Regions from separate parts of the Sphingomonas aestuarii genome, predicted to be linked through region 2. Evidence: predicted binding sites of a transcription regulator. Region 2 holds the regulator's gene; the other holds the start of a gene.
The links. The regulator LexA, encoded in region 2, represses DNA repair genes until DNA is damaged. The targets are predictions, from matches to a motif close to GTTCCNCNCTTGTTCT.

Region 1 (7,220 bases), on a different contig from region 2:
CAGGTGATGCGCATGATCGTGGGGCGTGACCTGACGCGGCAATAGTCCCAACCCCGCTCGTTTCGAGCGAAGTCGAGAAACGTGGGGGTGGGATCAGGTTTCTCGACTTCGCTCGAAACCAACGGAGTTTGGTATTTGACCCAGGACTTACTGATCGAAACCCAAGGCCCGATCGGCCGCATCCGCCTGAACCGCCCCAAGGCGATCCATGCGCTGACGACGGAGATGTGCGCTGCGGTCATCGACGCGCTCGATGGCTGGGCCGAAGACCCCGCGATCGAAGCCATCCTGATCGACCATGCCGACGGACGCGGTTTCTGCGCGGGCGGCGATATCCGCATGCTCGCCGACAGCGGTGCAGGCGACGGCGCGGCGGCGCGCGACTTCTTCCGCACCGAATACCGGATGAACCACCGGCTGTTTACCCACGCCAAGCCGATCGTCGCGTTCATGGACGGCATCACCATGGGGGGCGGCGTCGGCATTTCCCAGCCCGCGCGGTTTCGCGTCGCGACCGAGAACACCAAATTCGCCATGCCGGAGACGGGCATCGGCCTGTTTCCCGATGTCGGCGGCGGCTGGTTTCTGTCGCGACTGCCCGGCCGTGTCGGTCAGTATCTGGCGCTGACCGGCGCACGGATCGACGGGGCGGAGGCGTTGGCGCTCGGCCTTGCCACCCATTATCTGCCGAGCGACGCGCTGGATGAGGCCAAGCGCCGCATCGCCGACGATCCGCAGGCGATCGACGCGATCCTCAGCGCGCTTTCCATCACGCCGCCCGACGCGTGCATCCTCGCGAATCGCGACGCGATCGACCGGCTGTTCGTCTCCGACAAGCTGGAGGAAGTGTTTGCCGCGCTGGAAGCCGACGACAGTGAGTGGGCGCAGGCACAACTCGCGACGCTGAAGACCAAGTCGCCGCAAACGATGAAGGTCAGCTTGAAACTCCTGCTCGACGGCAAGTCGATGCCGACTTTCGAAGACGAGATGCGCCAGGAGTTCGCCGTTGCCTCGAAGGTCGTCCAGCGCCATGACTTCATCGAAGGCGTCCGCGCGGTAATCGTCGACAAGGACAATGCCCCGCGTTGGAACCCCGCCACGCCGGAGGACATCAGCGATCATCTGATCGACCAAATCTTCGCGCCGTTGTCGGCCGACCAGGAATGGTCGCCGAATTGAGGAAATGAACGCCATGACCGACTACGAAACCATTCTCGTCGAGCAGCGCGATCGCGTGACGCTGATCACGCTCAACCGACCGAAGGCGTTGAACGCGCTGAACGCGCAAGTCCTCGCCGACCTGCTCGACGCGCTGGCGGCGTTCGATGCCGATGCGTCGCAGGGGTGCGCTGTCATCACCGGCAGCGAGAAGGCGTTCGCGGCGGGGGCGGACATCAAGGAGATGCAGGAGATGGGCTTTGCCGACATGTTCGGCACCAACCATTTCGCGGGCTGGGAGCAGTTCGGGCGGACTCGGAAGCCGGTGATCGCCGCGGTGGCGGGATACGCGCTGGGCGGCGGGTGTGAGCTGGCGATGATGTGCGACTTCATCCTGGCCGCCGACACCGCCAAATTCGGCCAGCCGGAGATCAAGCTGGCGGTATCGCCCGGCATGGGCGGGTCGCAGCGCCTGGCGCTGGCGGTGGGCAAGGCCAAGGCGATGGAAATGTGCCTGACCGGGCGGATGATCGATGCCGAGGAAGCCGAGCGGGCGGGGCTGGTCGCGCGCATCGTTCCCGCCGCCGAGCTGGTCGAGGAGGCGGTGAAGACCGCCCAGACCATCGCGTCGATGGCGCCGCTGGCGGTGCTGGCGAACAAGGAAATGGTCAATGCGGCGTTCGAATTGCCCCTGGCCCAGGGCGTGCAGTTCGAGCGGCGGCTGTTCAACGGTCTGTTCGGGACCGAGGATCAGAAGGAAGGCATGGCGGCGTTCGTCGAGAAGCGCGCCGGCGACTGGAAGGGGAAATAACATGGCACGCGTCGGATTTATCGGGCTTGGCAATATGGGCGGCGGGATGGCCGCGAACCTGGCCAAGGCGGGGCATGACGTTCGCGCGTTCGACCTGTCGGCAGAGGCGCTGGAGCGGGCCGAGAAGGCCGGGTGCCTGCCGGTCGCCAGTGCGGCGGAGGCGGCGGAAGGGGCCGAGGCGGTGATCACCATGTTGCCCGCCGGGACCCATGTCGAGGCGGTCTATGCCGAGAGCGTGTTCGGGGTGGCCGATACCGCGGCGGTGCTGATCGACTGTTCGACCATCGACGTTGAGACCGCCAAGCGCGTGGCAGAAGCGGCGGCGGCGAAGGGGCTGACGGCGGTCGATGCGCCCGTATCCGGCGGGATCGCGGCGGCCAATGCGGGATCGCTGACCTTCATGGTGGGCGGCTCCAACGCCGGGTTCGAGCGGGCCAAGGCGTTTCTGGACGATATGGGCAAGGCGGTGATCCATGCCGGGGGCAATGGCGCGGGTCAGGCAGCCAAGATCTGCAACAACATGCTGCTGGGCGCGACCATGATCGCGACGTGCGAGGCGTTCGCGCTGGCCGAGAAACTGGGCCTCGACCCGCAGACCTTTTACAATATCTCCTCGGTGTCGTCGGGGCAGAGCTGGTCGATGACGTCGTACTGCCCGGTCGCGGGCGTGGGGCCGGAAAGCCCGGCGGACCGCGACTTCGCGGGCGGATTTGCGGCGGCGCTGATGCTCAAGGATTTGAAGCTAGCGATGGAAGCGGCGCAAGGATCGGGCGTGGACACGCCGATGGGCAAGCGCGCGGCGGAATTGTACGGCGCGTTCGTCGACGGCGGACAGGGCGGCGTGGATTTTTCGGGGATCATTCGGACGCTTTGATCGGGGGCGGCGTGCGCGCCTCGCCAGCCCCCTCAATTGCTCGCGCCGCTTTACAGCGCCCGGAATAGCCCGCTCATCGCTGCCCAGGCGCGTTCGGCCTGCGCCTGGTCGTAAGCCGGGCTGTCGAGCACCGTCCAGCCGTGGTCGGCGGGATAGACTTCCACCGTCGCCGTCCGTCCGGCCGCATCGGCAGCCGTTTTGAACGCCGTCTTGTCGTTCGGCGCCTTTGCGTCGTCGTCCTGCGCCACCGCGATGTGATAGCTGGCGCGCGTGCGGGCCAGCAGCTTGTGGGGGCTCGTCGGCTCTTCGCCGCGCACCAGCCCGCCGCCGTGCAGCGACACCGCCGCGCGCACCCGCGCCGGGACTGCGGCGGCGCTGAACACCGTGAACGGCCCGCCCATGCAATAACCATGCGTGCCGACCCCGCGCCGAACATCGACCGACGCCTGGCGGTCGAGCCACCCGATCGCCGCGGCCGCATCGCGCATCACGGCTTCCGGGGTCAGTTGCTTGCGCCACGGCCCGACCTTCTGGAACCCGCCGTCTGCGGCGAACCCCGCGAAATCCTTGAACTGATCCGATGGCACCGCCCGGTAATAGGGATTGACCACCAGCACCGCATGGCCCTGCCGCGCCAGCCGTCGCGCCATCTCGCGAAACGCCTCGCGTACCCCGGCAATATCGGGCCAGGTCAGGATCGCGGCATAACGACCGCTTGCCGGGCGTACGAAGAACGCATCCATCGTCCCGTCCGGCGTCGCAAAGCTGACCATTTCCTCGGTCAGTCCCTCCGCATCGCCGCCGGTGCCGCCCGCCATCGGCGTGCACGCCGCCACCGCGCCAGCCGCGCCAAGCAACGCGAACTGGCGCCGGTTCATCGTCCAGTCGAAGCCTTGTTCGCCCAGCGCCTTCATCTGCCGATCGTCACACATCGCACCGTCTCCCGTTCGCCCGGCCAGCAGCCGCGACCGGCTCGCAGCTTAGCCGCAAGCCGCGCTGCCGCAAGCATGATGCGGAAAAGGGGCCGTCAACTGCGCTGGCCGCTCGCGAGCCTCGCGCGCCTCACGCGGCGGGTCAGGGCATGCGATTGACCAATGGAGTGTCGGTCAGACTGCCTTGGATCCTGTCCGTCAAAACCGCCGTGTTTCATGCGCGCGCGCCCGGCGCACCGCATGGTCACCGCCTAGCAACGATCGATCGCGAATGACCGCCACGACCATCGCGATCAGTGCCGGAATTGCCCAGAAGCCGGACAGGGTTTCGTAAATCTGGGGAATATCATTCGGAAACAACAAGCGCGCTTTTGACGTTGCGACGCCGACCACATGAAATCCGGCGAACCAGATCGGCCAGAATGATTGCGAACGTGCAACGAAACAGAGAGCGACGGCCAACAGCATGCCGTCGATCAAAAGGACCGCCAGAGCATAATCGTCGATCGCAAGGGTCATGAAAGCCAACAAGGTGGCAAGCGCGGCGAGGAGCACGAAATGAATGAAAATCCGTGCCTCTCGCCCGCCATAAAGCATTACCAGACTATAACTGGCGATCATGAATGACCAGAAAACGAGCGCTACCAACATAGTCCGGCTTTGAACGCGCTAGTCGATCATTTCAAGCGACGCGGAGTTCATCGGGCGCAGTCCGCCGGGGCAACCGAATGATGTGGTTTCAAGATTACTGCTTGCCTGGATACGGGTCAGTTCTCGTACGGCAACCACCATATTACCGCGACTGGCTGCCAGACCATTGATTCCATGCGCCAGATTTTCCAGCAGGCTCTGCGTAGCGGCGATCGGCAACCGCGAGTCCGCAGCGGCTTCAATGATGCTGGCGCACATCCGCGATTGCGCGGCCAGAGCGTTGTCCAAAGCCGCCACCGATGTCTGTGTATCGTTCGCCACAACGTCACCCACCGCATGTTTGATTTCGTACATGTCGTTCCTCTGAACTTGGCTGGATTGCCTGTGTTCAAAATTACGAGGGGCGGTTTATGTGAAAAGATGAACTATACCCGCAATGGTCATAACGATCGCTGCCATGACCATCGTTCCCAGCAACGCAACGAGCATGACTTGCGAATACCGCCTGGCGATCGACCCTCGGTTTAGTTGCCCGCCAATCGGCGGCAACCATCGACGAGAAGCGTCGCTGCGGCCCGCGATATCTCCGCTCAGCAATCGCACGGCGTCCGCGCGCGAACGAACCCCCAGCCGCTCCATCGCAGCCTGGATGTGATTATCGACGGTGGAAGGACTAAGGTTCAGCGCGCGTGCAATTTCTTTGGACGTGTGTTGCCGGGCTACCAGCTCCATGCACTGGCGCTGGCGCTCACTGAGCAGACCAAGGAGGCGCTCTGTCTTGTCCATTCCGGACTGGTATCAAATGATACCGCGCGCGTCATGGTCAAATGACCGATGCTAGGCATTACCCAGGCAACTACCTGATTCGCCATCTCCAGTAGCAAAACGAGCGCTGGCGGTGAGAGATTCGATCTCGCGAACAGGCGGATTAGCCATTGCTCCGGGGGGTTCACGACGGCGGGGGCGTCGTGTGAACTGCTATCCGTCAGGGTAACCTGACCCGCCGAAACCCAATCGCACGTCGCGGGGCGGTCGCCGCCGCCCCGCGACGACCTATCGTCGACGCGCTCCCCTCGAAACTCTCGCTGCGCACCCCTATCTCCCCTCTGGCCCCTCCGTCAGAACAAAGCTAGAACCCCCGCATGAGCCTTACCCACATCTCCGTCCGCGGCGCGCGCGAGCATAATCTCAAAGGCGTGGACATCGACATCCCGCGCGATACGCTGACGGTCATCACCGGCCTGTCGGGCAGCGGCAAATCGAGCCTCGCCTTCGACACCATCTATGCCGAGGGGCAGCGCCGCTACGTCGAATCGCTCTCGGCCTATGCACGCCAGTTCCTGGAGATGATGCAGAAGCCCGATGTCGAGCATATCGAGGGGCTGAGCCCCGCGATCTCGATCGAGCAAAAGACCACCAGCCGCAATCCGCGCTCGACCGTCGCCACCGTCACCGAAATCTACGATTACATGCGGCTGTTATGGGCGCGGATCGGCATCCCCTATTCGCCCGCGACCGGAGAGCCGATCAGCGCCCAGACCGTCAGCCAGATGGTCGACCGCGTCCTCGCGCTCCCCGAAGGCACCCGCCTCTACCTCCTCGCCCCCGTCGTTCGCGGCCGCAAGGGCGAGTATAAGAAGGAACTGGCCGAGTGGCAGAAAGCGGGCTTCACCCGCGTCCGCATTGATGGCGAACTCTATGAAATCGACGAAGCCCCTTCGATCGACAAGAAATACAAGCACGACATCGAGGTCGTCGTCGACCGCCTGGTCGTCCATGCCGACATCGCCACGCGCTTGGCCGAAAGCTTCGAAGCCGCGCTGAAACTCGCCGACGGCCTGGCCTATGCCGACCTCGTCGACGCGGTCGTCCCCGGCCGCGAGGACGAAGCGTCCGATGCAGGTGCGATGAAGGGCGCGGGCATCCCCCCCAACCGCATCGTCTTCTCCGAACGCTTCGCCTGCCCGGTCTCGGGCTTCACCATCGCCGAGATCGAGCCCCGCCTCTTCTCCTTCAACGCCCCCCAGGGCGCCTGCCCCGCGTGCGACGGTCTGGGCGAGCGGATGGAATTCGACGCCGACCTCGTCGTCCCCAACCACGACCTCACCATCAAAAAGGGCGCGGTCGTCCCCTGGGCCAAATCGAACCCGCCCAGCCCCTATTACATGCAGGTATTGGGCTCGCTCGCGCGCGCCTATGACTTCAGCCTCGACACCGCGTGGAAGGATCTCGCCCCCGAACACCAGCAGGTCATCCTCCACGGCACCCGCGGCAAGCCCGTCACCCTCACCTTCGTCGACGGCCGCAAGTCGTATGACGTCAAGAAACCCTTCGAAGGCGTCATCGGCAACCTCAACCGCCGCCTGCTCCAGACCGAGAGCGCCTGGATGCGCGAGGAACTCTCCAAATATCAGGCGTCCCACGCCTGTGAGACCTGCCACGGCGCCCGCCTCAAACCCGAAGCGCTCGCGGTAAAGGTCGCCATGCGCGATATTTCCAGCGTCACGCGCCTGTCGGTGGTCGACGCCCTCGCCTGGTTCGCCGAACTCCCCGCGCAGCTCACCGGCCAGCAGGCGGAGATTGCCCGCGCCATCCTGAAGGAGATCGACGAGCGCCTCGGCTTTCTCAACAATGTCGGGCTCGACTATCTCAACCTCAACCGCACCTCCGGCACCCTGTCGGGCGGCGAGTCCCAGCGCATCCGCCTCGCGTCGCAGATCGGCTCCGGCCTGTCGGGCGTCCTCTATGTCCTAGACGAACCCTCGATCGGCCTGCACCAGCGCGACAACGACAT
Region 2 (7,220 bases):
CGGCAAGACCTGTCCGGTGACGCATGACGGGACGGGCCTGTTCGCCGGGCTCCCCTCGCCCTTCACCGCCACCCGTTACCACTCGCTGGTGGTCGAGGATGTGCCCGATTGCCTGATCATCAACGCCAGCTCGGACGACGCAAAGATCATGGGCTTCCGCCACCGCGACCTGCCGATCCACGGCGTCCAGTTCCACCCCGAAAGCATCGCGACCGAGCATGGCCATGCGATGCTGGCCAATTTCATGCGCGATGCCGGAGTAACGGTACGGAAGTTGGCGCAATGAAGTCGCCCATAACGAGCCGTTCGTCTCGAGCGAAGTCGAGAAACGCTCGCGCGCGCCAGGTTCACGTTTCTCGACTTCGAGCCTCTGGCTCGAAGTTTATCCTGAGCGCCTGCCTTGGCAGGCAGTCGAAGGGCTCGAAACGAACGGATTTAGGATGACTAACCTGTCCTCCCTTCCCGATCCGGCCACGCCGCTCAGCCACGAAAGCGCGCGCGAAGCCTTCGCCGCGATCCTCGACGGCACCGTATCGGACGACGCCATCGCCGCGTTCCTTATCGCGCTGACCGAACGCGGCGAGACCAGCATCGAGATCGCCGAGGCCGCGCGCTGCCTTCGCGAGCGGATGATTACCGTCCGCGCGCCCGCCAATGCGATCGACGTGTGCGGCACCGGCGGCGACGGACATCACACGCTGAACGTGTCCACCGCGGTCGCGATCGTCGTCGCGGCGTGCGGCATCCCCGTCGCCAAGCACGGCAACCGCGCCGCCTCGTCCAAGGCGGGCGCCGCCGATACGCTCGAAGCGCTGGGCCTGAACCTCGACCGCGCCGCCGAGACGGCAGAGGCGACGCTGAACGAGATCGGCATCGCCTTTCTTTTCGCCGCCAACCACCATCCGGCGATGCGCCGCATCACGCCCATTCGGAAAGCGATTGGGCGGCGCACGATCTTCAACCTGATGGGTCCGCTCGCCAATCCGGCGCGCGTCGGTCGCCAGCTGATCGGCATAGCGCGGCCCGACTATGCGCCCGTCTATGCCCAGGCGCTCGGCCTGCTCGGCACCGAAGCGGCGCTGGTCGTGTCGGGCGAGGACAATCTCGACGAACTCTCCACCGCCGGCCCCAGCGTCGCGGTCAGCGTCGGCAGCCTGAAGATGCCGCCGCGCCTCGCGCCCGAAGATGCGGGCTTGCCCCGCCACCCGCTGTCCGCGATTCGCGGTGGCGAGGCCCCCGAAAATGCCGAAGCGCTGAGGCGTCTGCTGTTGGGGGAAGTCGGCCCGTATCGCGACGCCGTCCTCCTCAACGCCGCCGCCGCGCTGATGGTCGCGGGCCGTGCCGACACGCTGGTCGATGGCGTGGAAGAAGCACGCGAGGCACTCGACAATGGTCTTGCCAAGGCGCTGCTCGATTGCTGGATCGCATACCAATGACGATGCTCGACCGGATCCTCGCGACCAAGCGCAAAGAGGTTGCGGCGGGCAAGGCCGCGCGCAGCCTGTCGGACCTCCAGGCGCTTGCCGGCGAACAGACCCCGCCGCGCGGGTTCAAAGCCGCACTCGATGCGAAAGCGCGCGACCGCTACGCCCTGATCGCCGAGATCAAGAAGGCCAGCCCGTCCAAAGGCCTGATCCGCGCCGATTTCGACCCGCCCGCCCATGCCCGCGCCTATGCGGCGGGGGGTGCCACCTGCCTCTCGGTCCTCACCGACCGCGATTATTTTCAGGGTTCACCCGATTATCTGATCGCCTCCCGCGCCGCCTGTTCGCTGCCTGTGCTCCGCAAGGATTTCATGATCGACCCTTGGCAGGTGCTGGAGGCGCGCGCGATGGGCGCCGACGCCATCCTCATCATCGTCGCCGCGCTCGAAGACGCGCAGATGGCCGAAATCGAGGACGCCGCGCTAGGCCTCGGCATGGACGTGCTGATCGAGGTGCACGGCCCCGGAGAGATGGAGCGCGCCAGCACGCTCCGGTCCAAGCTGATCGGCGTCAACAACCGCAATTTGAAGACGTTCGAGGTCGAGTTCCAGAAAACCCTAGACCTCGTCGCCAGTGCACCCAAAGACTGTACCTTCGTCGCCGAAAGCGGCATCCAGACCCGCGCCGATCTCGACGCGCTGGCCAAACACGACATCCGCTGCTTCCTGATCGGCGAGGCGCTGATGCGGCGGGACGATGTGGAAGCCGCGACGCGCGCGCTGGTAGGCTGAGTGACCCTGTAAACCGCGCTCACCCTGAGCTTGTCGAAGGGTCTTGGTCGATCGGTTGCGTGGCACCCTTCGACAAGCTCAGGGTGAGCGCGGTAAGGAATAGCCCATGCCCAACCTAACCCACCTCACCCCCGACGGCAGCGCGCACATGGTCGATGTCGGCGCCAAGCCCGCAACGCTGCGCGAAGCCACCGCCACCGGCCGCATCGCCATGACCGCCGAAGCCGCCACCGCGATCCGCCAGGCGACGCTCAAGAAAGGCGACGCGCTCGCCGTCGCCCGCATCGCCGGGATCATGGCCGCGAAGAAGACCAGCGACCTCATCCCGCTCTGCCACCCGATCCCCCTCACCAGCGTCACGATCGAACTGACCCCCGACGACACCGGCGTCACCGCAACCGCGACGGTGCGCACCACCGACCGCACCGGCGTCGAAATGGAAGCGCTGACCGCCGTCACCACCGCGCTGCTGACGGTATACGACATGACCAAGGCCATCGACCGCGGCATGACAATCGAGGGCGTGCGTTTGCTTACGAAAAGCGGCGGCAAGTCGGGCGATTGGGTGGCGGAGCCGCAATGACTGCTAACGACCCCTAAGCAGACCCTAGCTCAACCTTCTGATCGGCCATTCGGGGCACGATCCATCCTAGTATCACCGGTACCAAGCTGATGATTGAGCCGCCGATGTTGAAAGTTACATGGTCCGAAAGATGCCACGTTGGCCCTATAGCAAACTGGACGATCATAAAAAGCAGCCATGCACTGGATAGATTCGCATCGCGAAGGCGATGATACGTCATTATCGTCAGGGCAATCGAAGCAGAGACCGCGACGAGAAAAATAAGCCACGCGGGAATGCCGATTTTCACCGACAATAACGCTACGCAAGTGATTGCCTCAAGCACTGCCGAACCAACCCGGTAGCGCGACCTCTCTCCGTAGCGTGTCATATTAATCGGCATCAATGACAGCCTAAGATATGATCCGTCCGCTTACCACCCAAAAGCGGACGGGGTGCTAATCCGGGCCGATGATGCTACCCGGCATCATCATGCCGACCTCAGCCATCATATCGCCTATCTTTCCGCCGCCTGCTTCGAAATCGCCCTGCTGGATAGCGCCGACCTTTAACCGGTGTTTTCCGACTGGAGGCACCCGTCCATGAGCGCTCCCACCCTCCTCCCCGTTCGCGAGGCGCAGGATCGCCTGCTCGCGCTCGCGCCCTCGATCGCCACCGAGCATGTCACGCTGAACGCGGCCGCCAATCGCTGGGCGGCGATCGATGTGATGGCGCTTCGCACCCAGCCTGCTGCCGATCTGTCGGCGATGGATGGCTATGCGGTTCGCTTCGACGACCTGCCTGGACCGCTCGCGGTGATCGGCGAAAGCGCCGCCGGGCGGCCCTTCGCAGGAAAAGTCGATGCCGGGCAGGCCGTCCGAATCTTCACCGGCGCAGCCCTGCCCGAGGGAGCCGACACCGTGCTGATCCAGGAGGACGCGCGCCGCGACGCCGACACGATCACGCTGACCGGCGACGGCCCCGCCGCGCGCGGCGCGCATGTCCGCGAGCGCGGGCGCGACTTCCGCCAGGACGAACGGCTGATCCATGCCGGCGATCACCTCACCCCGTCGCGGATCGCACTCGCCGCGATGGCGGGTCACGGCACCGTTCCCGTCCACCGCCCGATCCGCGTCGCGATCGCCGCGACCGGCGACGAACTCGTGCCGCCGGGCGTGCCGCTGGCCGACGGGCAGCTTCCCGAAAGCAACACCGCGCTGCTCGTCGCGATGCTTGCCAATTTGCCCGCAGAGGCGATCCAGATGGGCATCCTCCCCGACGATCGCGCGATCCTGTCCTCCACCTTCGCTCAGGTCGATGCCGACATCCTGGTCACCACCGGCGGCGCATCGGTCGGCGACCACGACCTCGTCCGCCCCGCGCTTGAGGACATCGGCGCAAAGCCCGATTTCTGGCGGGTAGCGATGCGCCCCGGCAAGCCGATGATGGCCGCGCGCGTGCGCGAAACCGTGGTGCTGGGCCTCCCCGGCAATCCGGTGTCCGCCTTCGTCACCGCAACGCTGTTCCTCGCGCCGCTCGTCCGCCACATGTCGGGGGCCGCCGATCCCTGGCCGCGCACGGTCAAGGCGACGCTGGCCGACGCGATCGGCCCGACGGGCACGCGCGCCGACCATCTGCGCGCGCATCTGAAGGACGGGGTGGCGACACCGCTCGACCAGCAGGATTCGTCGATGCTACGCGCGCTTTCGCATGCCAATTGCCTGATCGTGCGTCAGGCGAACGCGCCGGGGGCCGAAACGGGCGAAACCGTGGAAGTCATACGCATCGCTTGACTTGGGCGCACGCGTTGCCCATAAGTTCCGCGTCTGTTCCGACGGAGGGCTTTGGGCATGCTGACCCGCAAGCAACACGAACTCATCTGCTTCATTTCCGACCGATTGAACGAAACCGGCGTGTCTCCCTCGTTCGAGGAGATGAAGGAGGCGCTCGACCTCAAATCGAAATCGGGCGTTCACCGCCTGATTTCCGCGCTTGAGGAACGCAAGTTCCTGCGCCGCCTGCCCAACCGCGCCCGCGCGCTGGAAGTGCTGCGCATGCCCGAGCGTGCCGAGGCCAAGAAATCGCCCAAGGAACGCACCGCCGTCGCCCGCAGCGTGCCGACGCCCGCCAACGACGTGATCGAGGTGCCTTTGCACGGCCGCATCGCCGCCGGCGTCCCGATCGAGGCGCTGGAGGGCTCGCAGATGCTCCCCGTCCCCGCCGCGCTGCTCGGCTCTGGCGATCATTATGCGCTCGAAGTCGCAGGCGATTCGATGGTCGAGGCCGGGATTCTCGACGGCGACTATGCGCTCATTCGCAAGGCCGAGACCGCGCGCGACGGCGACATCATCGTCGCCCTGATCGACGAGAATGAAGCGACCCTCAAATATTTCCGCCGCGAAGGCGCGATGGTCCGCCTCGACCCCGCCAACCGCAGCTATGACCCCCAACGCTACCGCCCCGATCAGGTGCGTGTTCAGGGCAAGCTGGCGGGGTTGCTGCGGCGCTATTGACGGCCGCATCACCGCGGAAGAGATCGCAAATAACAACCTTCGATAAAGGCGAAGCTGGCTCGCTTTATCCCGCTTCGTCATTGCGAGCGTAGCGAAGCAATCCAGTGACGCGCGTGCCAACACTGGATTGCTTCGCTACGCTCGCAATGACGACATCGGTGTGATGGGTGGCGCGGGTCGATGGCGTGGCGCCCGATCCGTAACCGACCCTCCATCCACCTTGCCAACTTCGGTTGCGTGCCAGAACGCGGGGGCGAGTTCGTCGTGAACGTCTTGGGAACTGCGAAATCAGGTTGAGCATATCGCGGGATACCCTAACCAATGACGGCCCGTTCCTGGGCAGCGACAGTCTGAGCGTCCGTTACTCTGAACCGCCGTTATCCGAAGTTCGATCGTCGCTTCTTGGCTGAGATTCCGCCGACCCCCCGCCGCTCCCGCCACGGCGGCGCGACCTTGGGCGGGTTCAGCCAAGGATGATCGGTCCCCCGCCGCACCGTCGTCACCCGCGGTCCGGCAAAGCTGATCGCGACCCCGCCGGTCTCGCGCAGCGTCCAGCGATCGAGTTTCAGCCAGCGGGGATTGCACGTCCTCGGCAACCGCCGTTCGCTCACCACGATGTCGGCTTCCCGACACACCCGCGCCATGTCGGCAATATCGAGGTGATAGCTGCTGCGCGTCGCCGCGATCCGCCACACCCGGTCGCCGCGCCGGTAATCTGCGATACAGATATCGGGCGAACACGCAGCCCCCGGCAAGGCCGACAGCGCTCCCAATTCCCCATCCCACCCCGCATTCTCGCCCAGCGTCGACCGCACATAATCGCCCGCCCGGTCGCGCAGCAGCGCCATGCCGCCCTCGGGCGACCGCAACGCCAGATGCCGCCCGTCGCCCGTCACAAGCAGATCGGGCTCAGGCGTCGCCAGAGTCCAGATCGCGCCGACAAGGACCGGCACCACCCCCCATTTGCGATGCGCGCCTTTCCACAACGCGATCCACAATCCGCCCGCGACCATGATCGCATAGGCCTCGGCGGGCATGCCGGGGATCAGTGCGATCGACCCTGGCGTGTTGGCGGTGGTGTGGGCGATCCAGATCAGGAAATCGAGGTTGACCCCGACCAGCCACCACAAAGGCGCGCCCAGCCCCGCCACGTCCAGCAGCAACGCCAGCGCCTCCAGCGGCATGATGACGAAGGTCGTCAGCGGGATCGCGACCAGATTGGCGATCACGCCGTAGATCCCGGCCTTGTGGAAATGATACATCGCGATCGGCGTCAGCACGATTTCCACCGCCAGGCTGGTCAGGAACAACGCCAGCAAACCGCGCCCGATCTTGCGCACCCAGTCTTCGTCGCGCCGCATCACCAGCGCGCGCATTCGGGGATGTTCGTTGAGCGCAATGATCGCGGTGACGGCCGCAAAGCTCATCTGGAAACTGGGGCCGAGCAGGCTTTCGGGCCACATCAGCAGCACGACGAACGCACCCGTCGCGACCAGCCTCAGCGTCAGCGCCTCGCGCCCGATGACGAGCGCGGTCAGCACCAGCAACGCGGCGATGCAGGACCGCACGGTCGGCACTTCCGCCCCCGTCAGCCAGGTATAGCCGACCGCCGCCACAGCCCCCGCGCCCGCCGCCAGCACCGGCAACCGAAATCGCAAGGCCAGCCCCGGAAACAGCGCCAGCAGGCGCAGCGTCACCACCATCGCCGCGCCGACCACCGCCGTCACATGCAGCCCGCTGATCGACAACAGATGCGCGAGGCCGGAACGCCGCATCGCCTCGGCATCCTCCTCGCTGATCGCGCCGCGGTCGCCGGTCGCCAGCGTCGCCGCGATCGCGCCTGCCGATCCGCCAACCCGTTCGCGCACATGCGCCGACAGACGCGCTCGCATCGTGCCCCCGTGCTGGTCGGCGGGGCTCAGCACCTCGA

Region 1: uvrA (excinuclease ABC subunit UvrA) is a predicted target of LexA. The motif match lies at 5,547-5,562, and genes of this name have one in related genera.

What each region holds. Positions count from the first base shown of each region.
Region 1 is NZ_JBTKVV010000003.1:270,070-277,289, forward strand. Features, by position in the region: gene ACX0GZ_RS07220 (acyl-CoA dehydrogenase family protein) at 1-45, shown strand, start outside; gene ACX0GZ_RS07225 (enoyl-CoA hydratase/isomerase family protein) at 136-1,179, shown strand; gene ACX0GZ_RS07230 (enoyl-CoA hydratase) at 1,193-1,969, shown strand; gene mmsB (3-hydroxyisobutyrate dehydrogenase) at 1,908-2,843, shown strand; gene ACX0GZ_RS07240 (dienelactone hydrolase family protein) at 2,894-3,775, opposite strand; gene ACX0GZ_RS07245 (hypothetical protein) at 3,974-4,426, opposite strand; gene ACX0GZ_RS07250 (hypothetical protein) at 4,445-4,780, opposite strand; gene ACX0GZ_RS07255 (response regulator transcription factor) at 4,835-5,212, opposite strand; gene uvrA (excinuclease ABC subunit UvrA) at 5,569-7,220, shown strand, end outside.
Region 2 is NZ_JBTKVV010000001.1:247,386-254,605, forward strand. Features, by position in the region: gene ACX0GZ_RS01265 (anthranilate synthase component II) at 1-286, shown strand, start outside; gene trpD (anthranilate phosphoribosyltransferase) at 441-1,436, shown strand; gene trpC (indole-3-glycerol phosphate synthase TrpC) at 1,433-2,215, shown strand; gene moaC (cyclic pyranopterin monophosphate synthase MoaC) at 2,322-2,798, shown strand; gene ACX0GZ_RS01285 (molybdopterin molybdotransferase MoeA) at 3,380-4,570, shown strand; gene lexA (transcriptional repressor LexA) at 4,628-5,290, shown strand; gene ACX0GZ_RS01295 (ComEC/Rec2 family competence protein) at 5,668-7,220, opposite strand, start outside.